3 regions of the Bradyrhizobium sp. USDA 223 genome follow, and region 2 is predicted to be linked to each of the others. Evidence: predicted binding sites of a transcription regulator. Region 2 holds the regulator's gene; each other region holds the start of a gene.
What was found. Region 2 encodes LexA, which represses DNA repair genes until DNA is damaged. Its sites were predicted from a motif close to TGTTCNNNNTGTGTTCNG; they were not measured.
Positions count from the first base shown of each region.

Region 1 (10,677 bases), 110 kb from region 2:
CGTCCAGATGGCCGTTGGTGATGGGGTCGAAGGAACCTGGGTAGAAGGCGATGCGCGGCATGGCCCCGTCCTACCGCGCCCGGCCCGGGCCGGCAAGCCGGGCAGGTTCCTTGCCCGTTTCCGGTCCAGCCCCTCCGAAAATGTCCCGTCGGGCGTCAGCGGCAGCCGGTTTGTTTCGCCCTCGGGGCGACCACGAAACAAAACGGAGCGGGAACGAAACCATTTCCCACATCGGCGAAGACGTCCGGAAACTGGCCATGGTTACTAATCCGGGCCAACGAACGACGGGCCGCGTACTGGGAGTAGGCGGCCGCATCACAGGGGACTGTCATGATCAAGACCATTTCAGCGATCGCTCTGTCTGCGTGTGTTGCCGCGGCCCTCACCCTCCTGCCCGGCTTTGCCCCGAAGGTTGAAGCCAGCGTGCCGCAGCCGCTGGCCAAGAGCGACCGGCTCGACATCCGCAGCATCGGCCGTGACTGCTCGCAGCAGGCCTGGCCGAACTTCGAAGCCTCCTGCCTGCGTAGCGCCGGCACTAAGGCCAATGTCCGCGAGGCACGCCTCGTGACCGCCAACCGCACGCCGTAATCGGGCTTGACGATTTCGCGTCAGCTAGGCGGTTCACAGCCCGGATCGAGCGCAGCGCAATTCGGGCTGCCTGGCTGAACGTTACTCCCCGTTGGCTCCGTTGCCGTTCTCGGCCTCTTCCGTGATGTGCTCGACTGACACCACGTGCTCGTCCTCGGCGGTGTCGAACACGATCACGCCTTGCGTCGAGCGGCCGGCGATGCGGATGCCTTCGACCGGGCAGCGGATCAGCTGACCCTTGTCGGTGACCAGCATGATTTGATCCGCCTCCTCCACGGGGAACGAGGCGACGAGATTGCCGTTGCGGTTGTTGACGCTCATGGCGACGATGCCTTTGCCGCCGCGGCCGGTGGTGCGGTACTCGTAGGACGAGGTCCGCTTGCCGTAGCCGTTGACGGAGACGGTCAGCACGACCTGCTCCTGCGCCGACATTTCGACATAGCGCTCCTGCGGGAGCTGGAAGCTGCCCGAGGTCTCCTCGGCCTCGGCATCGGCCGGTGCCTCTTCCGCGGCGGCTTCGCCCGCGACCGCGCGGCGCATCTTCAAATAGGCCGAGCGCTCGTCCGAGGTGGTGTCGACGTGGCGCAGGATCGCCAGCGAAATCACCTTGTCGCCTTCGCCGAGCGCGATGCCGCGCACGCCCATCGAGGTGCGCCCGGTGAACACGCGCACGTCGGTGACGGGGAAGCGGATGCACTGGCCGCCGGCAGCGGTCAGCAGCACGTCGTCGCGCTCGGTGCAGATCTGCACGTCGACGATCGCCTCGTTGTCGTCGAGCTTCATCGCGATGATGCCGGAGCGGCGGACGTCGACGAAGTCGGACAGCTTGTTGCGCCGGACGTTGCCGCCCGTGGTCGCGAACATCACGTCGAGCTGGCCCCAGGTCGATTCATCCTCCGGCAGCGGCATGATGGTGGTGATGCGCTCGCCCTGCTCCAGCGGCAGGATGTTGATCATGGCCTTGCCGCGCGCGTTCGGCGCGGCCATCGGCAGCCGCCAGACCTTTTCCTTGTAGACCTGGCCGCGCGAGGAGAAGAACAGCACCGGAGTATGGGTCGAGGCGACAAAGAGCCGGCTGACAAAATCCTCGTCGCGGGTCTGCATGCCGGAGCGGCCCTTGCCGCCGCGGCGCTGCGCCCGGTAGGCCGACAGCGGCACGCGCTTGACGTAGCCGGCGTGCGAGACCGTGACGACCATGTCCTCGCGCTGGATCAGGTCCTCGTCCTCGACCTCGCCCTCCTGCTCCATGATCACGGTGCGGCGGGGCGTTGCGAACTCGGCCTTCACCTCGGCAAGCTCGGTCTTGATGATGTCCAGGATGCGCGCGCGTGAGCGCAGGATCGCGAGATAGTCGCCGATCTCCCCGGCGAGCTTCGACAGCTCGCCGCCAATCTCGTCGCGGCCGAGCGCGGTGAGACGTGCGAGACGCAATTCGAGGATCGCCCTCGCCTGCTCCAGCGACAGGCGGATCGTGCCGTCCTCGTTGATCCGGTGACGCGGGTCATCGATCAGCGTGATGATGTCCTCGACGTCGCGCGCGGGCCAATCGCGCGTCATCAGGGTATCACGGGCCGCCGCTGGTGTCGGCGAGGTGCGGATCACCTTGATGATCTCGTCGATGTTGGCGACCGCGATGGCGAGGCCGACCTGCTCATGGGCGCGCTCACGCGCCTTGCGCAGCTTGTACTTGGTGCGCCGGGTGACGACCTGCTCGCGGAAGCCGACGAAGATCGTCAACATATCCTTCAAGTTCATCGTCTGCGGACGCCCGGAATCGAGCGCAACTGCGTTGACGCCGAAGCTCGTCTGCAGCGGGGTGAACTTGTAGAGCTGGTTCAGTACCACGTCGGGCACGGCGTCGCGCTTGAGCTCGACGACGACGCGATAGCCATCGCGGTCGGACTCGTCGCGCAGGTCGGAGATGCCCTCGATCTTCTTTTCCTTGTAGAGTTCGGCGATGCGCTCGACCATCGTCGCCTTGTTCACCTGATACGGAATCTCGGTGATGACGATCGCCTCTCGATCCTTGCGAATGGTCTCGAACGTGACCTTGCCGCGCATGACGATGGAGCCGCGGCCGAGATGGTAGGCGCTGCGGATGCCCTGGCGTCCGAGGATGATGCCGCCAGTCGGGAAATCCGGGCCGGGAATGATGTTGATGAGCTCGTCGATGGTCAGCGAGGGATTGTCGATCAGCGCAATACAGGCGTCGATCACCTCGCCGAGATTGTGCGGCGGGATGTTGGTCGCCATGCCGACGGCAATGCCGCCGGCGCCGTTGACCAGCAGGTTCGGGAACCGCGCTGGCAGGACCACCGGCTCCTTCTCGGAACCGTCGTAATTGTCCTGGAAGTCGACGGTGTCGCTGTCGATGTCCTCGAGCAGCTTCAGCGCGATCTTGGTCAGGCGGGACTCGGTGTAGCGCATGGCCGCCGCCGGATCGCCATCGACCGAGCCGAAATTGCCCTGCCCGTCCACCAGCAACTCGCGCATCGAGAAGTCCTGCGCCATGCGCACCAGCGCGTCATAGATCGCCTGGTCGCCATGAGGGTGGTATTTACCCATGACGTCACCGACGATACCGGCGGACTTCTTGTGCTTCTTGTCGGGCGTGAAGCCCTGCTCGTTCATCGAGAACAGGATGCGCCGATGCACCGGCTTCAGGCCATCGCGCGCATCGGGCAGCGCGCGCGATACGATCACGCTCATGGCGTAATCGAGGTAGGACTTCTTCATCTCGTCGAGGATGGAGACGGGGCGAATGTCCGAGGGTTGCGCCGGCTGGTCGCCGGGCTTGTTATCGTCGTCAGCCAAGGGGAAATCCGGTGAGGTTTTATCTGGGAATCATATAGCGCATCGAGGGTTGGATAACCACCCTGACAGGGCCGCCGGAGGCGCTTTTTCCCTTCGTTTTTTCATGCACTTACCGGGGTGACGAGAGGTCATTTCCGGACAGCCCTCGGACGTCGGCAACCCCTGCGCCGGAGAGTGGATTTCGGCCACGGCTCAAGGCCCGAAAACCACTGTATGCATGAGCCGGCCGGGCATGAGGGTGAACAGCCCGGCAATGACGAGTGCGCCGAAGAAGATCGAGGCCATCGTGATCTTGTGGCGGCGAACATTGTGAGCTCTTGCAGCCGTCACGCCCAATACGAGCATCGCCAACGCGAAGATCGAGAGCAGATGGATCGGGCTCCATTGACCGACCAGACGGATTTCGTGAATCCAGAACGAGGTGAGCGCCACGACGAGCATCAGCACCACCCAGACCCAGCCCAGAGCCCGGTGCGGAAGGGTGCCCTTGGGGGCGATGAGCTGAACAATTCCGAGGACGAATGCAGCCATCGCGGCAAAGGCATGCAGCGGGATCGCCGGAGCAGCAGCAAGAAGCGGTCCAAGACTCATGCAGCAGTCCCCGATCGGCAGCGGCTCGCCGTCTGACGCACAACATGAGGCAAGCTTAGAAAATCAAGCTTTGCCCGTTGATTGACGAGAAATCCAAGCGCGGCACGCGAGCACACCGATGCAAAGGACGAGCGCCCGCTATTTGACCTCAGAACGGGATATCGTCGTCCATGTCGCTGTTGCGGCCGCCGCCGGCGGCAACGGGACGGCGCGGCGCGCTGCTGACGGGTCCGGAGGAGCCGAAGTCGCCGCCCGGCTCGTCGCCGAAGCTGCCACCTCCGCCGCCGCCACCGCGGCCGTCCAGCATCGTCAGCGTCGAGTTGAAGCCCTGCAGCACGACCTCGGTCGAATATTTCTCGACGCCGCTCTGGTCGGTGTACTTGCGGGTCTGGAGCGCGCCTTCGATGTAAACCTTTGCGCCCTTCTTCAGATACTGTTCGACGATCTTGCAAAGCGGCTCAGAGAAGATCACGACGCGATGCCACTCGGTCTTCTCCTTGCGCTCGCCCGTGTTCTTGTCGCGCCAGGTCTCCGAGGTCGCGATGCTCAAATTCGCGATCGGCCGCCCGTCCTGGGTGCGGCGGATTTCGGGATCCTTGCCGAGATTTCCAACCAGAATGACCTTGTTGACGCTTCCCGCCATCGCCGCTCTCCACTCCGAATGCCACTGAATTTCAAAAGGGCGAATCCGCTGCCCGCGTTCCTCTGCGCCCGCTAGGGCGACCCTATACGCTTGCGGGCACCGATCAGCCTGCCACCCCCGGGGTTATCCCCATATATAGCATCCCCTTCCGTTTTGTTCCAGATTTGTTCTTCATCGCAATAGGACAGCCATTCTGGCCCATTGCCAAAATAATGAGCAGCGCTCCGATGGAACCTTCTTGGGTTCCCCTGAACGAGAAAAACCGCTTAACATTCATTAAGTTGTTCCATTCACTTGAGTGGCGAGTGTGGCATTCCGGAGACGGACTCTGCCCCATTCTTAGGCTACATTCGCGTTGGAATTGATTCATATGGGCGTCGCGCCTGATCAGCCGCTTCGGGGAGTTTCAAGAAGCGGACGAAACTGGGGAGACTGTAATGAACAAGGTTCTGTTTGGTGCAATCGGTGCAATGGCGTTGGGGCTGTCGGGGCCGGCAAGTGCAGCGGATCTTGCTGCGCGTCCCTACACAAAGGCTCCGGCCCCTGTCGCTACCGTTTACGACTGGAGCGGCTTCTACATCGGTATCAACGGCGGCGGCGGCACGAGCCGTAAGTGCTGGGATTTCGTCGACACCACGGGCCTCGTCACCGGCGCCGCCGGCACCCTCGTCGGTGAAGGATGTCACAACGCGACCGGAGGCACGGTCGGTGGCCAGGTCGGCTACCGCTGGCAGTCCGCTAATTGGGTGTTCGGCGTCGAAGGCCAGGGCAACTGGGCCGACTTCTCCGGCGACAATGTCAGCCTCGTCTTCCCGGGCTCCGCGCTCGTCACCGGCAGCCGCAACCGGTCTCAGATCGATGCCTTCGGCCTGATCACCGGCCAGGTCGGCTATGCCTGGAACAATATCCTGGTCTACGTCAAGGGCGGCGCCGCCGTCGTCAGCGACGAGTTCGACGTCTACGCGGCGCCAGGCACGCCCGGTGCGGGCACCCTGCTCGCCTCGGCCGATCACACCCGCTGGGGCGGCACCGTCGGCGCGGGCGTCGAGTTCGGATTCGCACCGAACTGGACGCTCGGATTCGAGTACAACCACCTCTTCCTGGGCCACCAGACCCGGGACTTCACGACGCCAGGCGGTGCCTTCTTCGGATCCGATCGCATATATCAGGACGTCGACATGGGTTTGGTCCGGCTGAATTATCGCTTCGGCGGCCCGCTGGTCGCGAGGTACTGATTCCCTCTGATTTCGTGAGCGATGGAAGGGCCGGCCCCAGCGCCGGCCCTTCTTTTTTGCGCACGACGGCTGGACGTCAATAAGTCAGCAACCATCACCTTTTCGGCTGTTGTGGCTTTTCGGAGACACAACTTGCGGCTTTGGTGGTGTAAAGACGGCGCCAGTTGGGCCGTTGAGTCCGCTGCCCTTCCGTGAGGGAAGGCAACAACAGAAACTGGGACTGGGATTAAGTTGAAAATGAAAAAGGTTTTGTTGGCTTCGGCCTGTTTGTTCGCTCTCGCGGCCCCCGCTTCGGCTGCTGATCTGGCAGCCCGCCCCTACACCAAGGCGCCCGCGCCTGTGGCCTCGGTCTACAACTGGACCGGCTTCTATCTCGGTATCGTCGGCGGCGGCGCCTGGGAAAACAGCTCCGATGATCCGCGCATGCAGGGCGGTTTCGTCGGCGGCACCGTTGGCTACAACTGGCAGACCTCCAACGTCGTGTTCGGCATCGAAGCTGATGGCGCGTGGGCTGACGTAAACGCCTCAGCGACCGGTCTTGTTGATTTTGGTGGCGCCCTCGTTCCCACGACGGTCAGTTCGCGTATCGACGCGCTCGGCACCGTGCGTGGTCGCATCGGCTGGCTCGCTTCCCCGAGCGTCCTGCTGTACGCCACGGGTGGTTACGCCTGGATCAACAACAAGATCAGCGTCAGCGCGCCCCCTGTTCTGAGCCTCTCGGAGAGCCAGTTCCATTCGGGCTGGACGGTCGGCGCGGGCGTCGAGGCGATGTTTGCTCCGAACTGGTCGGTCAAGGGCGAGTACCTCTATCGCAGCCTGGGCGGCGAGACCTACTTCTCGGGCGTCTTCCCGGTCAACACCGGCACTCTCGACCTCCACACCGTGCAGGTCGGCGTGAACTACCACTTCGGCGGCCCGGTCGTCGCCAAGTACTGAGCTTCGTCTCTGACGCATCATCGTCACGAAAGGCCGGCCTCGCGCCGGCCTTTTTGTTTGTTGCGGCCGCCCGTTCGCTCGCGTTTTCGAAGGGGTGTGGCCGCTGGGTGACACAACCTTTGGCTTAAATGGTGTAAAAGCAATGACGTTGCTTGAGTCATAAGGTCCGCTGCTCTTCCGCTCTCCGGAAGACCGGAATGAGAAATGGAAGTGGGGAATGGATATGAAGAAGCTTTTGCTGGCTTCGGCCAGCTTGTTCGCACTCAGCGCGTTGTCACCGGCCTCGGCGGCCGATTTGGCGGCCCGCCCCTACACCAAGGCTCCGGTGGCGCCGATCGCGGTGTACAACTGGAGCGGCTTCTACCTCGGCGCCAACGCCGGCGGTGGCTGGAGCCGCAACTGTTGGGATCTCACCAGTGTCGGCCCCGTCGTGGTCGCTCCGGCGGTGGCCGAAGGTTGTCACAATGCGACCGGCGCACTCGTCGGCGGCCAGATCGGTTATCGCTGGCAGTCCGCCAACTGGGTGTTCGGTCTCGAAGCCCAGGGCGACTGGGCTGACCTGAAGGGTTCGAACATCAGCTCGCCTGCCGCGCTCGCGCCGCTGGTGAACGAGACCAGGATCGACGCCATCGGCCTCTTCACTGGCCAGGTCGGTTATGCCTGGAACAACGTGCTTTGGTACGTGAAGGGCGGCGCTGCCGTCACTCACAACAAGTACACTGGCAGTTTTGGCGGCGTTACGCTCGACACCGCGAACGAAACGCGCTGGGGCGGTACGGTCGGCACCGGCATAGAATTCGGCTTCGCCCCGAACTGGTCGGTCGCTGTCGAATACAACCACCTGTTCATGGGCAGGCACAACGAGACCTTCACCTTCCTCGGCGTGACCACTCGCACCGACAGCATCAAGCAGGACGTGGACATGGCTACCGTTCGCCTCAACTACACCTTCGGTGGCCCGGTCGTCGCGAAGTACTGATCAAGACCGACGTCACATCGTCACGAAAGGCCGGCCTCGCGCCGGCCTTTCTTTTTTGGCCGGGTTGCTCCGGGAGCGGTTCCGCGCGTTCCTGCTGCCAGATCCCGCCAGCACGCCAACAATCCGTTGACGATTCGCAAGTCCCACTGGAAATCCGCCGCCGTTCTTCCTACGTTCGCTGCCATACCCATCGGCGCCGATCCCGGTTCCGGGCGCAGCGCGCCTTTTTTGTTGGCGCGATCGCGCACCTTTGGGCTTCCTTGAGGGCAACTCGGATGGATGAAGTGATCAAGGCGAAGCGCCAACAACAGAACGCGGGCTCGAGCCTGCGCGCAATTACGATCCGCGGCGCGCGCGAGCACAACCTCAAGAATATCGACGTCGAGATTCCCCGCGACAAGCTGGTGGTGTTCACCGGGCTATCCGGCTCCGGCAAATCCTCGCTCGCCTTCGACACGATCTATGCCGAGGGCCAGCGCCGCTACGTCGAATCGCTGTCGGCCTATGCCCGCCAGTTTCTGGAGATGATGCAGAAGCCCGACGTCGACCAGATCGACGGCCTGTCGCCGGCAATCTCGATCGAGCAGAAGACGACGTCGAAGAACCCGCGCTCCACCGTCGGCACCGTCACCGAGATCTACGACTACATGCGCCTCTTGTGGGCCCGCGTCGGCGTGCCCTATTCGCCGGCCACGGGCCTGCCGATCGAGAGCCAGACCGTCTCCCAGATGGTCGACCGCGTGCTGGCGCTGCCCGAGGGCACCCGCCTCTATCTGCTCGCCCCCGTCGTGCGCGGCCGCAAGGGCGAGTACAGGAAGGAGCTCGCCGAATGGCTCAAGAAGGGCTTTCAGCGCGTCAAGATCGACGGCACCTTCCATGAGCTGGCGGAAGCCCCTAGCCTCGACAAGAAATTCCCGCACGACATCGACGTGGTGGTCGATCGCATCGTGGTGCGCGCCGATATCGGCCAGCGCCTCGCCGAGAGCTTTGAGACCGCGCTGAAGCTCGCCGAAGGCCTTGCCGTCGTCGAGTTCGCCGATGCGCCCGCGGCTTCTGCGCCTGCGGAGGAAAAGAAGAAGACCGCGAAAATCCACGACAAGAGCGGGCCCGAGCGCATCCTGTTCTCGGAAAAGTTCGCCTGCCCGGTCTCCGGCTTCACCATCCCCGAGATCGAGCCGCGCCTGTTCTCCTTCAACAATCCCTATGGCGCCTGCCCCGCCTGCGGCGGCCTCGGCGTCGAGCAGCATGTCGACGAAGACCTCGTCATCCCCGAGAAGGATCTGACGCTGCGCAAGGGCGCGATCGCGCCCTGGGCCAAATCGTCGTCGCCCTATTACGTGCAGACGCTGACCGCGCTCGGCAAGCACTACAAGTTCACGCTCGACACCAAGTGGAAGGATCTGCCGAAGAAGACGCAAAACGCGCTCCTCTACGGCTCGGGCGAGGACGAGATCAAGTTCTCCTACGAGGACGGGGTGCGCTCCTACGACACCAAGAAGCCGTTCGAGGGCGTCATCACCAACATCAACCGCCGCTACCGCGAGACCGAGAGCGAGTGGGCGCGCGAGGAGCTGGCGAAATATTTCCACGACGTCCCCTGCGAGGGCTGCAAGGGCTTTCGGCTCAAGCCCGAGGCGCTCTGCGTCAAGGTCGGCGGCAAGCATATCGGCGAAATCTCGGAGCTGTCCGTGAAGGGCGCCGGCGCGTGGTTCGAGACCGTGCCGGAGGCGCTGAACGCGCAGCAGAACGAGATCGCGGGCCGCATCCTGAAGGAGATCCGCGAGCGCCTCACCTTCCTGCTCGACGTCGGCCTCAATTATCTGACGCTGTCCCGCTCCTCCGGCACGCTGTCCGGCGGCGAGAGCCAGCGCATCCGCCTCGCCTCGCAGATCGGCTCGGGGCTCACAGGCGTGCTCTACGTGCTGGACGAGCCTTCGATCGGCCTGCACCAGCGCGACAACGCCCGCCTGCTCGATACGCTGAAGCGGCTGCGCGACCTCGGCAACACCGTGGTCGTGGTCGAGCATGACGAGGACGCCATCCGCCTTGCGGACTACGTGCTCGACATCGGCCCCGGCGCCGGCATGCATGGCGGCAACATCGTCGCCGAAGGCACGCCCGCCGAGATCATGCGCAACCCGAAATCGCTGACCGGCAAGTACCTGACCGGCGAGCTCGAGGTCGAGGTGCCGGAGCGGCGTCCGCCGAACCATCGCCGTACCATCAAGGTGGTGAACGCGCGAGGCAATAACCTCAAGAACGTCACGGCGGAAATTCCGCTCGGCCTGTTCACCTGCGTCACCGGCGTCTCCGGCGGCGGCAAGTCGACGCTGCTGATCGATACGCTCTACCGCGCCATTGCCCGCAAGCTCAACAACGCCAGCGAAGGCGCGGCGCCGCACGACCGCATCGAGGGCCTCGAGCACATCGACAAGATCATCGACATCGACCAGTCGCCGATCGGCCGCACCCCGCGTTCGAATCCGGCGACCTATACCGGCGCGTTCACGCCGATCCGTGAATGGTTCGCCGGCCTGCCGGAAGCGAAAGCACGGGGCTACGAGCCCGGCCGCTTCTCCTTCAACGTCAAGGGCGGCCGCTGCGAGGCCTGCCAGGGCGACGGCGTCATCAAGATCGAGATGCACTTCCTGCCCGACGTCTACGTCACCTGCGACGTCTGCAAGGGCAAGCGCTACAACCGCGAGACGCTGGAGGTGCTGTTCAAGGGCAAGAGCATCGCCGACGTGCTCGACATGACCGTCGAGGAAGCCGCCGAGTTCTTCAAGGCGGTGCCGCGCGTGCGCGAGACTTTTCAGACATTGCACCGCGTCGGCCTCGACTACATCCATGTCGGCCAGCAAGCGACGACGCTCTCGGGCGGCGAAGCCCAG
Region 1 is NZ_JBIYDR010000001.1:2,375,856-2,386,532, reverse strand. Features, by position in the region: gene coaD (pantetheine-phosphate adenylyltransferase) at 1-61, opposite strand, end outside; gene ABIA40_RS10915 (hypothetical protein) at 331-588, shown strand; gene gyrA (DNA gyrase subunit A) at 670-3,402, opposite strand; gene ABIA40_RS10905 (DUF2306 domain-containing protein) at 3,595-3,993, opposite strand; gene ABIA40_RS10900 (single-stranded DNA-binding protein) at 4,142-4,636, opposite strand; gene ABIA40_RS10895 (outer membrane protein) at 5,074-5,871, shown strand; gene ABIA40_RS10890 (outer membrane protein) at 6,109-6,807, shown strand; gene ABIA40_RS10885 (outer membrane protein) at 7,031-7,786, shown strand; gene uvrA (excinuclease ABC subunit UvrA) at 8,062-10,677, shown strand, end outside.
Region 1: ABIA40_RS10900 (single-stranded DNA-binding protein) is a predicted target of LexA. The motif match lies at 4,791-4,808, and genes of this name have one in related genera.

Region 2 (10,677 bases):
CTGGTCGCCGTGGCTCCAGCCGAGCCGGACGAGATAGTTGCGCAGCGCAGCCGGCAGGTACCCCATCGCGCGATAGGCATCGACGCCGAGCGCGCCATGCCGCTTGGACAATTTCGAGCCGTCCGGGCCGTGGATCAGCGGGATATGGGACATGCTGGGCAGCGCCCAGCCCATCGCATCGTAGATCTGCTTCTGGCGCGCGGCGTTGATCAGGTGGTCGTCGCCGCGGATCACATGGGTGACGCCCATGTCGTGGTCGTCGACCACCACGGCGAGCATGTAAGTCGGGTTGCCGTCGCCGCGCAGCAGGACGAGATCGTCGAGGTTCTCGTTCTGCCAGACCACGCGGCCCTGCACCTGGTCCTCGATCACGGTCTCCCCGGTCTGCGGCGCGCGCAGGCGGATGGTGGGCTTGACGTCGCTCGGAGCCGTCGCCGGGTCGCGGTCGCGCCACATGCCGTCATAGAGGCGGGTGCGCCCCTCGCTGCGCGCCTTCTCGCGCATGGCGGCAAGCTCCTCGGCGGTGGCGTAGCAGCGATAGGCCTTGCCGTCGGCCAGCAGCTGCTCGGCGACCTCGCGGTGCCGGGCGGCGCGGCCGAACTGGTAGATGACCTCGCCGTCCCAGCCGAGCTCGAGCCACTTCAACCCGTCGAGGATGGCGCCGATCGCCGCCTCCGTGGAGCGTTCCCGGTCGGTGTCCTCGATCCGCAGCAGCATCTTGCCGCCGTGCTTCTTGGCATAGAGCCAGTTGAACAGCGCCGTGCGGGCGCCCCCGATATGGAGGAAGCCGGTCGGCGAGGGAGCGAAGCGCGTGACGACGGAATCGGACATTCTTGGCAGGGCCTATGCATTGGAGGCGGTGGTGTATAGCAGGAACGGGACATAACTAAAGGGCGACTGCGGACCCGGCAGGCCTTGCTTATGCTCTTGGCGCGGCCACGCGAATTTGGCAGAAGGACCGCTGATTTCCCTACAGGATTTTCGTAATGACAGAACCGGTGGCAGCTGAGGTTGGGCGCGATTTCATTCGTGACATCATCCAGGCCGACCTCGATCAGGGCAAATATAAGGAGATCGTGACCCGGTTCCCGCCGGAGCCGAACGGCTACTTGCATATCGGCCACGCCAAGTCGATCGCACTCAACTTCGGCGTCGCCCAGGAGTTTCCGGGCCGCTGCCACCTGCGCTTCGACGACACCAACCCGGTCAAGGAAGAGCAGGAATATATCGATTCAATCCAGGCCGACGTGCGCTGGCTCGGCTTCGACTGGGGCAAGAACTTGTTCTTCGCCTCGGACTATTTCGACCGCCTGTACGAATGGGCGGAGCAGCTGATCCGCGACGGCCTCGCTTATGTCGACGACCAGACCCAGGAGGAGATCCGCCTCTCGCGCGGCACGTTGACCGAGCCCGGCAAGAATTCGCCGTTCCGCGAACGCTCCGTGGAGGAGAACCTCGACCTGTTCCGCCGCATGAAGGCGGGCGAATTCCCCAACGGCGCGCGCGTGCTGCGGGCCAAGATCGACATGGCCGCGGGCAACATCAATCTGCGCGACCCCGTGCTGTACCGCATCCTGCATGCGCACCATCCGCGCACCGGCAACGCATGGTGCATCTATCCGAGCTACGACTATGCCCACGGCCAGTCGGATGCCATCGAAGGCATCACGCATTCGATCTGCACGCTGGAGTTCGAGGACCACCGGCCGCTCTACGACTGGTTCATCGAGAAGCTGCCGGTGCCCTCACAGCCGCATCAGTACGAATTCGCGCGGCTGAACCTGACCTACACGCTATTGTCCAAGCGCGTGCTGACGCAGCTCGTCCGCGACGGCCATGTCGCGGGCTGGGACGATCCGCGCATGCCGACCATGGCGGGCATGCGCCGGCGCGGCGTGCCGCCGGCCGCGCTGCGCGAGTTCGTCAAGCGCATCGGCGTCGCCAAGGCCAACAGCGTCGTCGATGTCGGCATGCTGGAGTTCTGCATCCGCGAGGAGCTGAACCGCACGGCGCAGCGGCGCATGGCGGTCTTGAAGCCGCTCAAGGTGGTGATCGAGAATTATCCGGAAGGGCAGACCGAGGAGCTCGAGGCGATCAATCATCCCGACGATCCCTCGGCAGGCACGCGGAAGATCACGTTCGGCCGCGAGCTCTATATCGAGCAGGACGACTTCATGGAGAACCCGCCGAAGAAGTTCTTCCGCCTGTCGCCTGGCAACGAGGTGCGGCTGCGCTATGCCTATTTCGTCAAGTGCACCGGCGTGATTAAGAACGACAAGGGTGAGGTGGTGGAGCTGCGCTGCACCTATGATCCTGCGACCAAGGGCGGCAATGCGCCGGACGGCCGCAAGGTCAAGGCGACCATGCACTGGCTGCCGGCAGCGGCCTCCAAGCCGGCGGAGATCCGCATCTACAACCAGCTGTTCGCTAATCCGAGCCCGGATGCCTCAAACTTCGCGGCCGATCTCAACCCGAACTCGCTGGAGATCCTCGCCGATGCGCGGGTCGAGGCATCCGTTGCGGAGAGCAATTCGACCGAGCCGATGCAGTTCGAGCGTCAGGGCTATTTCGTGCGCGACAAGGACTCGACGCCCGGCAAGCCGGTGTTCTCGCGCACCATCGGCCTGCGCGACACGTTCGCGAAGGAAGTCGCCAAGGGTTGAGAAGGGCTGAGCAGGACATGAGCAGCGAAGCCGACGCCATCGTTTCCGCCATCATCGCGAAATGGTGCGCCGGCTTCGCGACGCTCGATGCAGCCGCGCTGTCGTCGCTCTATGCGAGGAACGCGTTCTTCTTCGGTTCGAACCCGAAGCTCTATCGCGGCCGAGATGGCGTCGCCGACTATTTCAACGGCCTGCCGCGCTGGGGGAGGCCGAGCGCGACCTTCTCCGACGTGCACGCCGCGCAGGCCGGCCCTGATCTGATCAACATGGCCGCGACCATCACGTTCGATCTCGCGGGCGAGCGGGATGATCTCGTCGTCAAGATGAGCTGGGTCATCATCCGCGAGGACGGCGACTGGAAGATCGTCAATCACCACGCCTCGTCGCAGGCGCCGCTGATCTGAGCAGGACTCTCTTCACCAGTTTGTCATTCCGGGATGGCCCGAAGGGCCAGGCCCGGAATCCATAACCCCAGTTCGTGGTTATGGATTCCGGGCTCGCGCCAAGTGGCGCGCCCCGGAATGACGGAAGGATACGAACCGGAGTTCTCTCCGAGGGTTGAGGTGACTCCAAAGGGCACCATCATTTCATCGACAAGGGCGTTGTTGCCGATGTCGAAGGACACAAGGTGAGGCTGTCTGCCAAGGCGGACGTCGCCGTGACGATGAAAGAGGAAAAGTAAGCCGGTCCACGCCTGTTCCTGATCTGTACCGCTATTCGCGCAGCCGCACGGTCCGGTAGCCTCTGCAGCCGTCGCGTATCGTAAGGTGCAGGGGAATGGCGGAGCCGGGCCGGCCAGGACGGTCCCAGGGAGTTGCCGGGACGTGGCCGGTCGGCCGCGCCGCCCCGGCCGGCGGCTTGGCGCCAGCGGGCCTCGGCATCTGGCCGGCGATCGTCGACACGCTGCGCCAATGGGCGCGGGCCGAGGCCGGGCCTGGCCGGTTGTTGCCGTGGGTGCCGGTCGCCTTCGGCGGCGGCATCGCGCTTTATTTCGCCGCCGATCATGAGCCGGTGCTGTGGGTGGTTGCCGCCACAGCCATCGCGCTGATGCTCGGCGCGTTGCTGCTGCGGCGAAGTCGGCTGTTTGCGCCTGCTATCATGCTCGCGGCGGTCGCGGCTGGTTTTGCCGTGGCGACCTGGAAGACCGCGCGTATCGCGCACACCGTTTTGGCAAAACCGCTCTATTCGGTGTCGCTGTCGGGCTTCGTGGAAGCGCGCGACATCCGCGAGCGCACCGATCGCTTCGTGCTGCGCGTCAGCGCGATAGAGGCGCAGCGCAGCGACGTCAAGCTCGAGCGCGTCCGCCTCTCGGTGCGCAAGGGCACGGCGCCGGAGGTCGGCAGCTTCGTGCAATTGAAGGCGCGGCTGATGCCGCCGATCTCACCGGTGCGCCCCGGCAGCTACGATTTCTCGCGCGACATGTTCTTCCAGGGCATCGGCGCCTCCGGCTTCGTGATGGGCGCGATCACGGCGTCCTCGCCGCCGGATGGCGGCGGCCTGCGGCTGCGCTATGCCGCCTTCATGCAGGGCCTGCGCGACGCGATCGATGCGCGCATCCGCGCAACGCTCGAAGGCGACAACCGCGCGATTGCGACGGCGCTGCTCACGGGGCGGCGCGATGCGATCACCGCGCCCGTGAACGATGCCATGTTCGTCTCGGGACTCGGCCATGTGCTGTCGATCTCCGGCTATCACATGGCGGTCGTCGCCGGCGTCGTCTTCTTCGCGGTGCGCGCGCTGCTGGCCTTGATCCCGGGGCTGGCGGCCGGCTTTGCCATCAAGAAGTGGTCGGCGGCGGCGGCGCTGGTCGCGGCCGCGTTTTACCTTCTGCTGTCGGGCGCGGAGGTCGCGACGCAAAGATCTTTCTTCATGACGGCGGTGGTGCTGATCGCCGTGATGGTCGACCGCCGCGCCATCACCTTCCGCACGCTGGCGGTGGCGGCGCTGATCGTGCTCGCGGTCGCGCCGGAGGCGTTGGTGCATCCGAGCTTCCAGATGTCGTTTGCGGCAACGCTCGGGCTGGTGGCGCTGGTGCAGATCGGCATGCCGAACCTGCTCGCCTCGCCCGATCATTCCGCGACGGCGCGGATCGCGCTGTGGGGCGGCCGCGAGATCGCGATGCTGTTCCTGGCCTCGCTGATCGCGGGGCTCGCGACCACGCCATACGCCGCCTTCCACTTCCATCGCGTGACGCCATACGGCGTGCTCGCCAATCTCGGCGCCATGCCGGTGGTCTCGGCGCTGGTGATGCCGGCCGGGCTGCTCGGACTGCTCGCTGCGCCCTTCGGGCTCGACGGCGTGTTCTGGTGGTTGATGGGGATCGGCATCGAGTGGATGGTCCTGGTCGCGCGCTGGGTGGCGGCCCTGCCGGGCGCCGTCGGCCGCATTCCCGCCTTCGGCATCGCGCCGCTGATCGCGGCGAGCCTCGGGCTCATCGTGATGGGCCTGTTGCGCACGCCCTTGCGCTGGTCCGGCGCCCTGGTGCTGCTGGCAGCGATCCTCTGGGGGCTGTCGGTACGGCAGCCGGATATCCTGATTGCCGGGGACGGCGCGAGCGTCGCGGTCCGGGGCGGGGATGGGCGCTTGCAGGTGATCCGCGCCGGCAAGGACAGCTTCCTGCTGAAGGAGTGGTTGGCTGCCGATGCCGATCCGCGCGATGCCGGCAACGCCTCGTTGGCGAGCGGGGTGTCGTGTGACGAGTCCGGCTGCGTGGCGCCGCTCGCGGACGGACGGCTGATCGCGTTGGCGACGCGCATCGACGCGCTGGCTGATGATTGCAGCCGCGCCGCGCTGGTGGTGACGGCGCGGCCCGCGCCGTCCGATTGCGCGGCGATGGTGGTCGATCGGGCGCGTCTTGCCAGTCAGGGCGCACTGGCTCTGACGCGAAGCGGAGAGGGTTTTTCGGTGCAGGCGGTGAGAGCGAGAGGGGCAAGCCGTCCCTGGCTGCCTGCCGGCGCCGGCGAGGGGGATTTCGACGGCAGCCTGGTGCCGAAGGCGGCCGTGCCCCGCAGCCGGGACGCAACGCCATCCGAGGCCGACTTGCAGGCCGACGATTGACGCGGATCACAAATACCAGGCCAGCACGGCGTCAAGCCTTCCGTTGCCGATGACCGGCAGGGCCACCATTCGGCTCAGCCCGGCTGCGCAGGCTTCGGAGCCGGCGATCGAGCCGTCACGGGTGAGATCGTCGTTGAGGGCGGGCATGCCGGCGGCCCAGGCGCCGCCGATGCTGCCTTCGCCCCTGGCGATGGACTGCGCCGCATAGCGTGCGGCGAGGTCGGTCTGTGCGCTGCAATCGCCGGCGCGAAAGACCAGCGCCGAACGGTCCTCGTTCAGGACCCAGATCTCGAAGCGTCGTGCAATCGGCGTTGCCTGCGCGGACAGGAATGTCAGAACCCAGGTCTGGTCGGTACCGGTTCCGTAGGGCACGCCGACGCCGAGATTGATCCCGACCTTGGCGGCGTCCTCCCAGCGCAAGAAGCTCTTGGCGTCGTGCAAGTCCTTGATGATCAGTGGCAGGCCCGCCTTCCAGGTGCGTCCGGGCAGGCCGAAGCCGCGCGGAAATCTGGTGTGGCGGGAGTTGAATTCGAACATGTCCGCGGTGCCGTAATAGCCATCGACGAGCCCCATCTCATGCGAGAGATCAGGATCGTTGTGCCAGAGTTCGATCGCGCCGACGTGCGCCTCGTCGTCGCCGCAGAACAGCACCAGCACGGCTTGCAGGAATTCGCCCGCGAACACCGGCACCGCCACGCCGCAGGTGAGGCCGGCCGCAGCGGCCTGATCGGTCCGCTTGAAATAGGAGTTGGCGAATTTCGTGAGGATGACGGGGTGGCCACAGGCCCAGGCCTTGCCTGGAAGTCCCTCGTCATATCCGAAGTGCAGCTCTTCGCTGACGGCCTTGAACGCGGACAGCCCTTCGTCGTAGAGGCCGCCGCCGAATTCCAGCCGCATGCGCGTCCGGTCGGGTACCCAGAGTTCAACGACGCGAATGAAGGTCTTCATCGAGCCTGTCCGCCGCCTCAAGCCACTGCAGCATCGGTCATTTGGCTGCGGAGCGAACGTTCAAAATTCAGGCAGGACGGCCCAAACTTCATGCGGCGACGAGGCGCGGCGGCGGGCTCGCCGATCGAATGTCCTGAAACAAAAACCCACCGGGCTCGCCGGCCTCGGCCGGCGACGGCAATTTCAATCCCGGGCTCGGCCTTTCGGCCGAAGGGCGTCAGCCGATCGGCAGGCGCGTGATCGTGGGCCGCGTGTCGGCGACGGTCTGCGGCTTGTGCTCGCGCTCGGGGGCCGGCTGCGTCACCGGCAATTGCAGCACGGTCGCGCGCTGGCCTTCGACGAGCTGCGTCACCAGCACATATTTGCCGTCGGGAAATTCGATCGCGTCATGATGGCGATCGGGAATGTGCGGGTCGATCTTGCCGAACTTGCCGACGCGAGAGTTCACGGTGCGCGTCCAGATCCAGCGGTTGTCGTAGCGGACGTCGTCGGCGAAAGCGAGCTCCGTTCCCGGCAGCAGACAGACCGCGACGGAGGGATCGGCTTCAGAAGCGAAGCCGCGCGTCGAGGTGCCGCGGAAGGTTGTCGTGACGATCGTCTCGCCGACTACGGCGGGGCGCGTCGCGACGGCATGCAAGCTGTAGTCACACATCGGGTGCTCCTCATGCTGGGATAGCGACCCGCGTCTCTTTCGAGGCGCAGGCCTCTATCAGAGTGGAAGCATACAACGCTCTGCTCGGTTATGGGCAAATCTGCGGCTCGCGTTCGCAGCACGCGATCACATTATCTTTCCCGGATTCGATAGGAACAAACCTCGCGTCCTTGCATTCGGCCGGAGCTATCAGCACTGCCGGCACAACTCTACCGGCGAAGCAGAAATGGCTGCGCGCCTGCGCGGGCGAATGTCGCGCGGGAAGATGGACCGGACAGCCGGCGCAGAACCAGAGAAACCGTCCAGCCGGAGCGGACAAGTATCCGCTCCGATCCTGGATCGCCGATGCCGATCGAAGCGCGCGCGGCGCTTGAGACTTCCGGTATCAGTACTTCCGGTAAAGCCCGATCAACTTGCCCTGGATCTTCACGCGGTTCGGCGGAAGAATGCGGACCTCGTAGGCGGCATTGGCGGGCTCGAGCGCGATCGAGGCGCCGCGGCGGCGGAAGCGCTTGAGCGTGGCCTCCTCGTCGTCGATCAATGCCACCACGATGTCGCCGGTATTTGCGGTCTCGTTGCGCTGGATCAGCGCCATGTCGCCGTCGAGGATGCCGGCCTCGACCATCGAATCGCCGCGCACTTCGAGCGCGTAGTGCTCGCCCGAGCCGAGCATGTCCGGCGGCACGCTGATGGTGTGGCTGCGGGTCTGCAGTGCCTCGATCGGCGTGCCGGCGGCGATGCGGCCCATCACGGGCACCGCGACCGGGCGCTCGCCCTCGTCCGCGGGCGGGCTGGAGCTCGCGCGCACCTTGCCGAGATTGCCCTCGATGACGCTCGGGGTGAAGCCGCGGCGATTGCCGGCGGCGGCCTGGAGCTCGGGCAGCTTGATCACCTCGATGGCACGGGCACGGTTGGGCAGGCGGCGAATGAAGCCGCGCTCCTCGAGCGCAGTGATCAGGCGATGGATGCCTGACTTCGAGCGCAGGTCGAGCGCATCCTTCATCTCGTCGAAGGACGGCGGCACGCCGCTTTCCTTCAGACGCTCGCTGATGAACCGCAGAAGCTCGTATTGTTTGCGCGTCAACATCTCGACCAAAGTCCCCCGGTTGATGTCGTTCGATTCCGAGACGATGAAGTCGGCAATAAGCCGCTACATCCTCGAAACAAATCATGAACGGACACTATATGTTCGATATGTGTTCCGCAACTGCTTAATTTATGGTGAACGCGGCCAAACTCGCGGAATGCGTGTGGCTGGGCGGCTCAGACGGGCAGCCGGAGCACCTCGCAAGGCGTCCCTGCCTCGGCCTTCGGCGCGAACGGTGCACGCACGAGAAGTACCTGTGCCGCAGCGAGATTCGCAAGCAGGGAGGAGTCCTGATGGCTGACGGGAAGGGCGACGCGCGTGCCGTCGTCGCGCACCTCCAGTCGCGCACGCAGATAATCCTCGCGCTGGTCGTTGGCGGCGAGATCGCGGCCCAGCACGGCGCGCTCGCGCTGATGATGAATCGCTGAACGGCCCGACAGGGCGCGAATCAAGGGCACCATGAACAGGAAGGCGCACACGTAGGACGACACGGGATTGCCGGGCAGGCCGATCACGCGCATCGCGCCTAGTCGACCGTGCATCATCGGCTTGCCGGGCCGAATCGCGATCTTCCAGAACGCCATCGCGATGCCTTCGCCCTTGAGCGCCTGCTGGACCAGGTCGTGGTCGCCGACCGACGCACCGCCGGTCGTGATCAGGATGTCGGCGCCGCTCTCGCGCGCGCTGCGGATGCCGGCGGACGTCGCCTCCAGCGTATCGGCGGCAATTCCGAGGTCGATGGTCTCGGCGCCCTCGCTGCGGGCGAGCGCATGCAGGGCATAGCCGTTGGAATAGACGATCTGGCCACGACCAGGCGTGGTGCCTGGCATCACGAGCTCGTCGCCGGTGGCGAGAACGGCAACCCTCGGGCGGCGGATGACGGCGAGATGCGGATGATTCATTCCGGCGGCAAGGGCGAGATCGCGCTCGGTGAGACGGATTCCCTTGCGCAGCAGCACGTCTCCTTCGCGGAAGTCGACGCCTGCAGGGCGGATGTGCCGGCCGAAAATGGCGGCTTCCTTGATCGTGACATGTTTGCCGTCGGCAGCCGTGTCCTCCTGGATCACGACGGCATCGGCGCCGTCGGGAACGACGCCGCCGGTGAAGATCCGCACGGCTTCGCCGGGGCCGACGCTTCCCGCGAACGGCCGGCCCGCCGCGACCTCACCGACGACGGTCAACCTCGAATCGTATGCCGCGTCCGCCGTGCGCACGGCATAGCCGTCCATCGCCGACATTGCCTCCGGCGGCTGCGTGCGCCGTGCCGCGACATCGCGGGCGAGCACACGATGGTAGGCCTCGTCGAGGCAAACCATCTGTTCAGCCAGCGGCTCGACGCCGGCCAACACCGCGGCAAGCGCGTCAGAAACCGGCATCAGGGCCACGGGCGAACTCCTGCTGAGCACATCAGTCAATGGGCGGCGAGAGTTCTAGCCGAGTGCAGGCGTGAGGCAAAGCAGCACGCGGGATGATTTATCCTGCGTGATCGCGGGGTGGAGGAGGTCGGCTCAACTCCGCCGCGGCATGATGCGGAAGGCGAGACAGACCGGAACGAGGATTGCCATGGCAAGGACGAGAATGACGAGCGCCACGGCCAGCATCGGTCAACGCTCCGTCGGATCGCCTGGACTGAAATCCGCGACGTCGGGCGCCTTGGGACCCTGATCTTTGTCGGGCAGCGGATCGGCCTGGGATTTCAGGTCGGCGGCCTTGCTGATCAGCTTGGCGGAGAGGTCAGAATCCGAGGTGGTTCTAGCGAATTCGAGCAGGAGAGAGGCTTGCTTGGTGAGATAGGTCTTGCCCAGCACGTCGATCAGTCCAATGTAGAAGTCCCAACGGACTCATGAGTCCGAAAGGTGGTATTCCGTTCCCGGAACTCTGTATAAAAATGCACAAAGTGATCAGGTTCCACAATTTCAGCAGTTTTTGTTCCGGCAAGTGAGCGCGCTCCGGGCTTTCCCGCGGCTCAGATCCCCAGTGCTTTCAATGCGTTCCCGACATCGCGCGGCGAGGTGACATGCACGGCGGTCAACCCCCGCGCCCGCGCTCCCTCGATGTTCTCGGCGAGGTCGTCGAAGAACACGATGCGCTCGGCCGGCACGCCGATCGCCGCCACGACATGGTCGAAGGCCTCGGCATCCGGTTTGCGCAGGCCGATGCTGGAGGACAGATACAGCTCGCGGAAATGGCCGAGCAGACCGGCATATTCCTTCGAGAAATAGTCGACGTGCGGCCGATTGGTGTTGGAGAAGGCATAGAGCGGCATCTGC
Region 2 is NZ_JBIYDR010000001.1:2,262,538-2,273,214, forward strand. Features, by position in the region: gene gltX (glutamate--tRNA ligase) at 1-831, opposite strand, end outside; gene ABIA40_RS10335 (glutamine--tRNA ligase/YqeY domain fusion protein) at 987-2,663, shown strand; gene ABIA40_RS10340 (nuclear transport factor 2 family protein) at 2,681-3,067, shown strand; partial or broken gene ABIA40_RS10345 (DUF2171 domain-containing protein) at 3,226-3,345, shown strand; gene ABIA40_RS10350 (ComEC/Rec2 family competence protein) at 3,441-5,720, shown strand; gene ABIA40_RS10355 (GAF domain-containing protein) at 5,727-6,668, opposite strand; gene ABIA40_RS10360 (hypothetical protein) at 6,886-7,320, opposite strand; gene lexA (transcriptional repressor LexA) at 7,706-8,407, opposite strand; gene glp (gephyrin-like molybdotransferase Glp) at 8,584-9,792, opposite strand; gene ABIA40_RS10375 (hypothetical protein) at 10,012-10,215, opposite strand; gene ABIA40_RS10380 (HAD family phosphatase) at 10,374-10,677, opposite strand, start outside.

Region 3 (10,677 bases), 3.7 Mb from region 2:
CGAGAGACTTGTGATGAGCCCACCCCGCAGCTTCAGCCATGTCGACACCTGGGTGTTCGACCTCGACAACACGCTCTATCCGCATCACGTCAATCTGTGGCAGCAGGTCGATGCGCGGATCGGGGAGTTCGTCTGCAACTGGCTGAATGTCGGCCCGGAGGAAGCGCGGGCGATCCAGAAAGATTATTATCACCGCTTCGGCACCACGATGCGCGGCATGATGACCCTGCACGGCGTCTCCGCCGACGACTACCTCGCCTATGTCCACAAGATCGACCACTCGCCGCTGGAGCCGAATCCGGCGCTCGGTGCGGCCATCGCAAAGCTGCCGGGCCGCAAGCTGATCCTCACCAACGGCTCGGTCGACCATGTCGATGCCGTGCTGGCGCGGCTCGGCTTCGCCGGCCATTTCGACGGCGTGTTCGACATCATCGCCGCCGAGTTCGAACCGAAACCGGCGGAGCAGACCTACCGCAAGTTCCTCGGCCAGCATGCGGTCGATCCGACCCGCGCCGCCATGTTCGAGGACCTCGCCCGCAACCTCACTGTCCCGCACCAGCTCGGCATGACCACCGTGCTGGTGGTGCCTGACGGCACCAAGGAGGTGGTGCGCGAGGACTGGGAGCTGGAAGGCCGCGACGCCGCCCATGTCGACCACGTCACGGATGATCTGGCGGGGTTTTTGGCGGGGCTGTCGCCCCAATGACCGAAGTCATCCCGGGGCGCGAAGCGAGCCCGGGATCCATAACCACAGGGAGTGGTTGTGGCGCGAGATCGATAACTCCGAGTCCTCGCCAAATGACCGCCTGTGGTTATGGGTCCCGGGCTCGCGCTTCGCGCGCCCCGGGACGATAGTGGAGTTTGCCTTGACTCCACCCCTGCAAATCCCGAAAAAGCGCTCCAATTCTCGCGAAACCACGCGCTTCCCAGAGGAAATCCCGATGTCTCTTGCAGCCCTCGAATCCACCATCAACAGCGCCTTCGACGCGCGGGACGGCATCTCGACCTCGACCAAGGGCGAGGTGCGCGAGGCCGTGGACCAGGCGCTGGAGACCCTGGACAAGGGCGAGGCCCGCGTTGCCGAGCGCGGCAGCGACGGCAAGTGGAAGGTCAATCAATGGCTGAAGAAGGCCGTGCTGCTGTCGTTCCGCCTCAACGACATGGACGTCATTGGCGGCGGCCCCGGCAAGGCGAGCTGGTGGGACAAGGTGCCCTCGAAGTTCGAAGGCTGGGGCCCGAACCGCTTTCGCGATGCCGGTTTTCGCGCGGTGCCGGGCGCGGTGGTGCGCCGCTCGGCCTTCATTGCCAAGAACGTCGTCTTGATGCCGTCCTTCGTCAATCTCGGCGCCTATGTCGATGAGAGCACGATGGTCGACACCTGGGCCACCGTCGGCTCCTGTGCGCAGATCGGCAAGCGCGTGCACATTTCCGGCGGCGCCGGCATCGGCGGCGTGCTCGAGCCGCTGCAGGCCGAGCCTGTCATCATCGAGGACGATTGCTTCATCGGCGCGCGCTCGGAAGTCGCCGAAGGCGTGATCGTGCGCAAGGGCGCGGTGCTGGCGATGGGCGTGTTCCTGGGAGCCTCGACCAAGATCGTCGACCGCGAGACCGGCGAGGTCTTCATGGGCGAAGTGCCGGAATATTCGGTGGTGGTGCCCGGCGCTCTGCCCGGCAAGCCGATGAAGAACGGCCAGATCGGCCCGAGCACCGCCTGCGCCGTCATCGTCAAGCGCGTCGACGAGCGCACGCGCTCCAAGACCAGCATCAACGAGCTGCTGCGGGATTGATGCCAGGCGAGTAGCGAGTAGCCAGTGGCGAATAGGGCGCGGACCCTCTTCCCCATTCGCCATTCACCATTCGCTGCTAGGATCGAACCCACCCACTCTCCATGGCGACCAATGTCCGGGCGGCTCCGTTCCGCCCGGAGCCACTCGCATGGATTGGACTTGGTACCTTTTCCGCTTCGACGGGCGCATTGGCCGCGCCAAATTCTGGCTGGCCGGGCTGATCATCCTCTGCTGGATGATCTTCATGGCGGCAATCGCGGTCGCGTTCGGCGCCGGCTCGTTCGCCATTTCAATCAGCGACATCTTCAAGGTGCTCGACCCAGACACTTATCGCGCGCTGTCGCGCGCCGATCTCCCGCTGGTCCTGACCAAGCTGATCGGCACGCCACTGTTCACGTGGGTGTTCGCCGCGACCTTCGTCAAGCGTCTCCACGACCGCGACAAGTCCGCCTGGTGGCTGCTCGCCTACTTCGTGATGCCTGGTCTGTTCAAGCAGTTCGAAGAGCGACTTCCAGACAGTTACTGGATAGCGCCCATCGCGCTGGCCTGTTTCGTCCTACCCCTAGCCGGCTTCGTCGAGACCGGCTTCCTGCGCGGCACCCGGGGGCCCAATCGGTTCGGTCCGGATCCGTTGGCCCAGAACGACTCCTCGCTGACCCCGCCTGCGAGACGCTGGGACCAGGGCCGCGAGATCGAAATTGTCCCGCTCCATGCTAGCCCACCCGGCGGCATGCATGTTAAGCGAGGCGCATGACCGATGCTCTCTCCATTGCCCGCGACCTGATCCGTTGCCCTTCAGTCACTCCGGCCGATGCCGGCGCGCTCGGGGTGCTCGAAAAAATCCTGGGCGCTGCCGGTTTCACCTGTCACCGCGTGACCTTCAGCGAGCCTGGTACCGCCGACGTCGACAATCTCTATGCGCGGATCGGCACGGAAAGTCCGCACATCACCTTTGCCGGCCACACCGATGTGGTGCCGCCCGGCGACGAGAGCGCCTGGAGCGTCGGGGCGTTCTCCGGAGAGGTGAAAGAGGGCGTGCTGCATGGCCGCGGCGCGGTCGATATGAAGGGCGGCATCGCCTGCTCGGTCGCGGCGGTGCTGGAGCATCTCGCCGCCAACGGCGGCAAGCCGCGCAGCGACGGTAAGGGCTCGATCTCGTTCCTGATCACCGGCGACGAGGAAGACGTCTCGATCAACGGCACCATCAAATTGCTCAAATGGGCCGCCGAGCGCGGCGAGAAATTCGACCACTGCGTGCTCGGCGAGCCTTCCAACGTCGAGACGCTCGGCGACACCATCAAGATCGGCCGGCGCGGCTCGCAATCCGGCACGCTCGTCGTCGACGGCGTGCAGGGCCACGTCGCCTATCCGCACCGCGCCTCCAATCCGGTGCCGGACATCTCGCGGCTGATCGTCGCGATCTCCGACGAGCCGCTCGACCATGGCAGCGCGCAATTCCAGGCGTCCAATCTCGAATTCGTCTCGGTCGACGTCGGCAACAAGGCCTTCAACGTCATCCCCGGCGAGGCCCGCGCAAGATTCAACATCCGCTACAACGACAACCACACCCAGGCGAGCTTGCGTGAATTGGTCGAGACGCGTCTCGCCAAAGCCTGCGGCAACCGCATCAAGGCCCGCATCGTGTGGGAGCCCTCCAACTCGAACGTGTTCGTGACCAAGCCGGGGCCGTTCACCGATCTCGCGGTCTCCGCGATCGAGGAGGTGACGGGGCGCAAGCCCGAGCTGTCGACCTCAGGCGGCACGTCGGATGCGCGGTTTATTTCCTTCTATTGCCCCGTGATCGAGTTCGGTCTGGTCGGGCAGACCATGCACCAGGTCGACGAACGCGTGCCGGTGGCGGATTTGGAGAGGTTGACGAAGGTGTATCGCGGGATCTTGGCGCGGTATTTTGCTTGAGGCACTGTTGCCTCCACAAACACGACCGTCATCGCCCGGCTTGACCGGGCGATCCAGTATTCCAGAGACGGCAGTGATTGAGCCGAGAGGCCGCGGCGTACTGGATGCCCCGGTCAAGCCGGGGCATGACACCGAGGTTTGGCGAGAGCATGCCCGCTCTCTGCGCCGCTCGCCTAATAATCCACCTTCATCAAATACAGGCCCTCGGGCGGGGCGACGATGCCGCAGGCGGCGCGGTTGCGGGCTTTGAGCGCGGCGGAGAGATCGTCGGCGGTCCAGCGGCCCTCGCCGACCCAGACCAGGGATCCCACCATCGAGCGCACCTGGCTGTGCAGGAACGAGCGTGCCGAGGTGATGACGTTGATCTCGCGACCATCGCGGATCACGTCGAGCTGGTCGAGCGTCTTCTCCGGCGACTTGGCCTGGCACTCGGTGTCGCGGAACGTGGTGAAATCGTGCTTGCCGAGCAGGCGCTGCGCCGCCGCATGCATCGCCTCAGTGTCGAGCTTGCGCGGCACGCGCCAGGCGTGGCCGACATCGAGCGCGAGATTGGCGCGGGTGTTGACGATGCGATAGCGGTAGTGGCGCTTAACCGCCGAGAAGCGCGCCTCGAAATCGTCGGGCACGATCTCGGCCTCGAGCACCGCGATCGGATGCGGGCGCAGATGCGCGTTGAGCCCGTCGCGAAAACGGCCCGGCGGAAACTGCTTGTCGACGTCGACATGCGCGACCTGGCCGCGCGCATGCACGCCGGCATCGGTGCGGCCGGCACCGTGCACGCGCAGATCCGCCCCGGTCATCGCCTTCACGGCCGCCTCGAGCGCGCCCTGCACCGACGGCAGCGTGTCCTGCACCTGCCAGCCGAAAAACGGCGCGCCGTCATATTCGATGGTGAGCTTGTAGCGGGGCATCGTGTCCAGTTTCGTCGTCATTGCCCGCGAAGGCGGGCAATCCAGCACTCCGCAGCTTATCCGATTGACCGAGAAGCCTCGGCGTACTGGATACCCCGCCTTCGCGGGGTATGACAGTGTCAGGTGAATTTGGATCCCGCCTTTAACGGCACGCCGCGCAGGAAGTCCGCGGCCTGCATGCGGGCCTTGCCCTCGCGCTGCAGCTCGATGATGCGGATGGCGCCGTCGCCGCAGGCGACGGTAAGCTGATCGTCGAGCACCTCGCCAGGCGCGCCGGAGCCTTGCGCCAATTCGCAACGCAGGATTTTGACGCGCGCATCGTCAAGCTCGCTCCAGGCGCCGGGGAAGGGCGAGAGGCCATGGACGTGGCGCAGCACCGCGCGCGCGGACCTGGTCCAGTCGATCCGCGCCTCGGCCTTCTCGATCTTGGCGGCATAGGTGACCCCGTCCTCGCTCTGCGCCTTGAGCTGGAGCCCGCCGCGTTCGAGCGCGGCCATCGCGCGCACCATCAGGTCGGCCCCCAACCGGGACAGGCGATCGTGCAGGTCGAGCGCGGTCATGTTGTCGGTGATCGCGATGCGCTCGGCCATGGCGACGTCGCCGGTATCTAAGCCGACATCCATCTTCATCACCATCACGCCGCTCTCGGCATCATCAGCCATGATGGCGCGGTTGATCGGCGCGGCGCCGCGCCAGCGCGGCAACAGCGAGGCATGCAGATTGTAGCAGCCGAGTTTTGGCGCATCGAGGATCGCCTTCGGCAGGATCATGCCGTAGGCGACGACGACGGCCGCATCCGCATCAAACGCGCGGAACTCCGCCAGCGCCTGCTCGGTCTTCAACGTCTTCGGCGTCAGCACGGGGATACCCAGCTTTCGCGCGGCTTCCTCGACCGGCGTCGGCTGCAATTGCAGGCCGCGCCGTCCACCCGGCTTCGGCGCGCGGGTGTAGACCGCCGCGATCTCGTGGCCATGAGCGATCAGCTCGAGCAGCGTTGGCACAGAGAAATCGGGCGTGCCCATGAAGATGAGGCGGAGGGGCATGTAGCTGCGTTCGGTGAGAGTTCTGGTTCTCCGTCATGCCCGGGCGTGTCCCGGGCATCCACGGTCTTGGCGACAAAGCAAGCAAGGCGTGGATGGCCGGGTCAAGCCCGGCCATGACGAGGAGAGAGAGCCGAGCCCAGCCTACTCCGCCGCGCGCTTGGCGGCTTTCTCGAACTTCTTCATGACGCGGTCGCGCTTGAGCTTCGACAGATAGTCGACGAACAGGACACCGTTGAGATGGTCGATCTCGTGCTGGATGCAGGTGGCGTAGAGGCCCTCGGCATCCTCCTCATGCACCTTGCCGTCGAGATCGGTGAAGCGCACGCGCACCTTCGCGGGCCGTTCGACCTCCTCGTAATATTCGGGGATCGAGAGGCAGCCTTCCTCGTAGACCGACAATTCCTCGGACGAGGCGATAATCTCAGGATTGATGAAGACGCGCGGCGCGTGCTTGGTCTCGCCGTTCCCGTCGCGCTTGGCGAGGTCCATGGTGATCAGGCGCAGCGGCTGCGCGACCTGGATCGCCGCGAGCCCAATGCCGGGCGCGTCGTACATGGTCTCGAACATGTCGTCGGCAAGCTTGCGGATCTCCGCCGTGACCTTCTCGATCGGCTTGGAGACCAGGCGCAGCTGCTTGTCGGGCAGGATGATGATTTCTCTGAGGGCCATGGCCGCGATTTAAGCCGCGCGCCGGATGCGGTCAATGCGGCCCGGAACCCGTTAACCCCTCGCTAACCATAAAACTTCACCTTTCATTAACCATGAAAATTAAGGGCCGGTTAACCCAGAATGTTCCCTCTTCGTTCGCGAGAGTGCAGCGAATCGGCTACAAGGCGGCATGAACGAGATCATTGTCATGCTGGGCGACTGGCCGGTGCGCATCGTCGATGCGCTGATCGGCTTCGGTGCGCTCGTCCTCATCCTGCTGGTTGTGATTGCGGTCGTGATCGCGCGCTCGGGGCGGCGTGGCGCGGAACTCGCCATGGCGAACGCGATCCGGGCCGACGAGCTCGAGGAGCGCCTCGCCCAGGTGCTGCGCGCCCAGAGCGAGGCCTCGGGGCGGGTTGACGCCATGACCCAGGCGCTCGCGGGACGCCAGGCCGAGATGGCGCGGGCGGTCAACGAGCGGCTTGATTCGGTGACGCATCGGGTCGGCCAGTCCATGGAACATTCGACCCGCAACACCATGGAGAGCCTGCGCGCGCTGCATGAACGGCTCGGCATCATCGACAACGCGCACAAGAACCTCACCGACCTCACCACGCAGGTGACCACTCTGCGCGACGTGCTCGCCAACAAGCAGTCGCGCGGCGCCTTCGGCCAGGCGCGCATGGAGGCGATCGTCCAGGACGGTCTGCCCAAGGGCTCCTACGAGTTCCAGTTCACGCTCTCGACCGGAAAACGGCCGGACTGCGTCGTGTTCCTGCCCGACCAGCGCCCGCTCTGCATCGACGCGAAGTTTCCGCTGGAGGCGATGACGGCGCTGCACGATGCCCGCACCGACGAGGAGCGACGCGTCGCCACGCAGCGGCTGCGCAGCGACGTGATGAAGCATGTCAGCGACATCGCCGAAAAATATCTCGTCGCCGGCGAGACCCAGGAAATGGCGCTGATGTTCGTGCCGTCGGAATCGGTCTACGCCGAGATCCACGACGGCTTCGACGACGTGATCCAGAAAGCCTATCGCGCCCGCGTCGTGCTGGTGTCTCCCTCGCTGTTGATGCTCGCGATCCAAGTGATGCAGCAGATCATGAAGGACGCGCGCATGCGCGATGCCGCCGACCAGATCCGCACGGAGGTGATCAAGCTCGGCGACGATTTGGGGCGACTGCGCGACCGCGTGCTCAAGCTGCAAAAGCATTTTGCCGACGTGAACGAGGACGTCCGCCAGGTGCTGATCTCCGCCGACAAGATCGAGAAGCGCGCAGGGCGAATCGAGGAGCTCGATTTCAGCAAGAGCGATGCGCCGGAGGCACCGCGCCTGGTGGCGACGGGAGCGGCAGAGCTGTTTCCGCGCAAGCTCCAGGCGGGGGAGTGAGATTGGGGCACACTGTCATGCCCCGCGAAGGCGGGGCATCCCGTACGCCGCGGCGGTTGTGATCGAACCGAGACGCTGGTGGTTACTGGATCGTCCGCCCCCCTGCGCAATTGCGCGCGGACGATAAGGGCGGTGAGATGGTCACATGGGTGCACGCCTTTACTACGTCTACATTCTCGCCAGCCGAATTGGCGGCACGCTCTATATCGGCGTGACGAACGATCTCGTCCGCCGAGTGGCGCAGCACAAGTTGAAGGTCATCGAAAGCTTCACCGAAAAGTATGATGTCGTTCGGCTGGTCTACTTCGAGCAATTCGATGATCCCGAGAACGCGATCAGGCGGGAGAAGCGGCTGAAGAAGTGGAACAGGGCCTGGAAGGTCCGCTTGATCGAGCAGCATAACCCAAACTGGGATGATCTCTATCCTGGCATAGCCGGACCACCGTAAGGCGGTCATACCCCGCGAAGGCGGGGTATCTAGTACGCCGCAGCAGTTGTGATTGAACCGAGACGCCGCGGAATACTGGATCGTCCGCCTTCGCGGACGATGACACCGAGAGGGTGGAGAGAGCATCCGCCCCACTGAGCTCGCAAGAGTCATTTCCCCCAGAATCTGCTAACACCCCCTCCATGACCGCACCCGACGCGACCTCCCCCGCCGCGACTTCCGCCGCCTCGCCCTCCTGGCGCGACAGCCTTGCCGTTTACCTGCAGCCGCGGGTGCTGATCGTGCTGTTTCTCGGCTTCTCCTCGGGGCTGCCGCTGGCGCTGTCGGGATCGACGCTGCTGGTGTGGATGGCCGAAGCCGGGGTCGATCTTGGAACGATCGGGCTGTTTGCACTGGTTGGAACACCATACACGCTCAAATTCCTGTGGGCGCCGCTGGTGGATGCGCTGCATGTGCCGTTGTTCACGCAGTCCTTTGGACGTCGCCGCGGGTGGCTGGTGTTTTCGCAACTGCTGCTGATCGGCGCGATTCTGCTGTTGGCGCTGACCGATCCGGCACGTTCGCCGCTACTGGTTGCGCTTGGCGCGCTGCTGGTCGCGACGATGTCCTCGACGCAGGACATTGTGGTCGATGCTTTCCGCGTCGAGAGCCTGCCCGAAAGCGAGCAGGCCGCCGGCATGGCCGCCTATGTCGCCGCGTATCGCATCGGCATGTTGGTATCGACCGCAGGCGCCCTGTTCATCGTCACCGGCTTCGAGGCGATCGTTCCTCGTGGCGCCGCCTGGATGTGGGGCTATGTAGTGATGGCGGCTCTGGTGCTGATCGGCACGGTGACTGCGCTCGCCGCCACCGAGCCCGCACAATCCGCGCGCGCAGAGGCCGCCACGCAGGACGAGGGCGCGCTCACGCGGGTGTTCCATGCGGCGCTGGGCGCGTTCTCGGAATTCCTGCGACGCAAGGAAGCATGGGTCGTGCTCGCCTTTGTCGTGCTGTTCAAATTCACCGACGCGTTTTCCGGCAACATGACCGTGCCGTTCGTCATCGATATCGGCTTCACGCGGAACGACTATGCCGTGATCGTCAAGGGCGTCGGCATCGTCGCGACCCTCGCCGGCGGCTTTGCCGGCGGCTTTGTGGCCCGGCGCTATTCGCTCGCGACCAGCCTGTGGATCGGCGGCATCGTGCAGGCGATGTCCAATTTGTCGTTCTCGTGGCTGGCGCTGGTCGGCGTCAACGAATGGGCGCTGACCCTCGCGATCACCTCCGACAATTTCTGCAACGCCATCGGCACCGTGATCTTCGTCGCCTATCTCTCGGCGCTGTGCCAGAACCCGCTGCACACGGCGACCCAATATGCACTGCTGACGGCGCTCGCCGCAGTAGGACGGACCTATTTGTCGTCGGGCGCAGGCTATCTGGCGAAAGCGACGGGCTGGCCGATGTTCTTCGCGATCTCCGTCCTCGTCGCCATCCCGAGCCTGATGCTGCTGGCGTATTTGCAGAGGCGCGGGCATTTCGAGGCGCTGGGGCCGGTGCGGGTGTAGGACTCACCTCTCTCTTTCGTCATTGCGAGCGAAGCGAAGCAATCCAGACTGTCACCGCTGAGGCAGTCTGGATTGCTTCGTCGCAAGGGCTCCTCGCAATGACGACCGAGGGAGTGGAGCTCCCTACTGCTTCTTGATCAGGCTCCACTTCGTGATCACGGCCTCGCTCATTTGGCCGGGATCGCTGGCGCAGGCGACCTCGTCCACCTTCACGGAGATCTCCTTGCCGACGAAGGATTTCAGCTGCGCGGCCTGCGCCTCGCTGGAGGTGACGAGCTGGAACGTCTCGGGGCCGGTTTCGAGATTGCACAGCCCGTTCGGCGGCGGCAGGCGGCGCGGCTCGGACGTGATCTGGTAGGTCGCGACGCGCTTGCCGTTCTTGGCGTCGCGCACCTTCATCGCGTTCAGCTCGCCGGAGAGCACGTCGCCAGTGTTGATCGGCTTGCCGGGCTTGGACGGCGGCGGCGCCTCGTCACGCTGCTGCGCGGAGATGGCCGGGGTCACCAGCATCAGCATCGTCGCGACCAAAGCGAAGCGTGTGGCGAAAAGTTTCGTCATGTCGTCCGTTCCGTGAAGTCTGGATGGCTAGAACAGGGTGCGCTGCCGCATCGCAGCCGATAGCGTACCTTCATCGAGATAATCAAGCTCGCCGCCGACGGGAACCCCATGGGCGAGCCGCGTCACCTTCACATTGGCGTCCTGAAGCAGGTCGGTGATGTAATGCGCCGTGGTCTGGCCGTCCACCGTCGCATTCAGCGCCAGGATGATCTCGTGCACCTGCGAATCATGAGCGCGCGCCACCAGCGCGTCGATGGTGAGGTCCTGCGGGCCGACGCCGTCGAGCGGCGACAATGTCGCGCCGAGCACATGATAGCGCCCCTGGGTCGCATTGGCCCGCTCCAGCGCCCAGAGGTCGGCGACGTCGGCGACGACGACGATGATCGCCGGATCGCGCTTCGGATCGGTGCAGACGGTGCAAGGATTTTGCG
Region 3 is NZ_JBIYDR010000001.1:5,924,835-5,935,511, forward strand. Features, by position in the region: gene ABIA40_RS27640 (pyrimidine 5'-nucleotidase) at 14-706, shown strand; gene dapD (2,3,4,5-tetrahydropyridine-2,6-dicarboxylate N-succinyltransferase) at 942-1,787, shown strand; gene ABIA40_RS27650 (DUF805 domain-containing protein) at 1,936-2,541, shown strand; gene dapE (succinyl-diaminopimelate desuccinylase) at 2,538-3,704, shown strand; gene truA (tRNA pseudouridine(38-40) synthase TruA) at 3,878-4,615, opposite strand; gene fmt (methionyl-tRNA formyltransferase) at 4,735-5,658, opposite strand; gene def (peptide deformylase) at 5,800-6,327, opposite strand; gene ABIA40_RS27675 (DNA recombination protein RmuC) at 6,497-7,696, shown strand; gene ABIA40_RS27680 (GIY-YIG nuclease family protein) at 7,842-8,144, shown strand; gene ABIA40_RS27685 (AmpG family muropeptide MFS transporter) at 8,327-9,688, shown strand; gene ABIA40_RS27690 (hypothetical protein) at 9,812-10,246, opposite strand; gene recR (recombination mediator RecR) at 10,274-10,677, opposite strand, start outside.
Region 3: ABIA40_RS27675 (DNA recombination protein RmuC) is a predicted target of LexA. The motif match lies at 6,449-6,466, and genes of this name have one in related genera.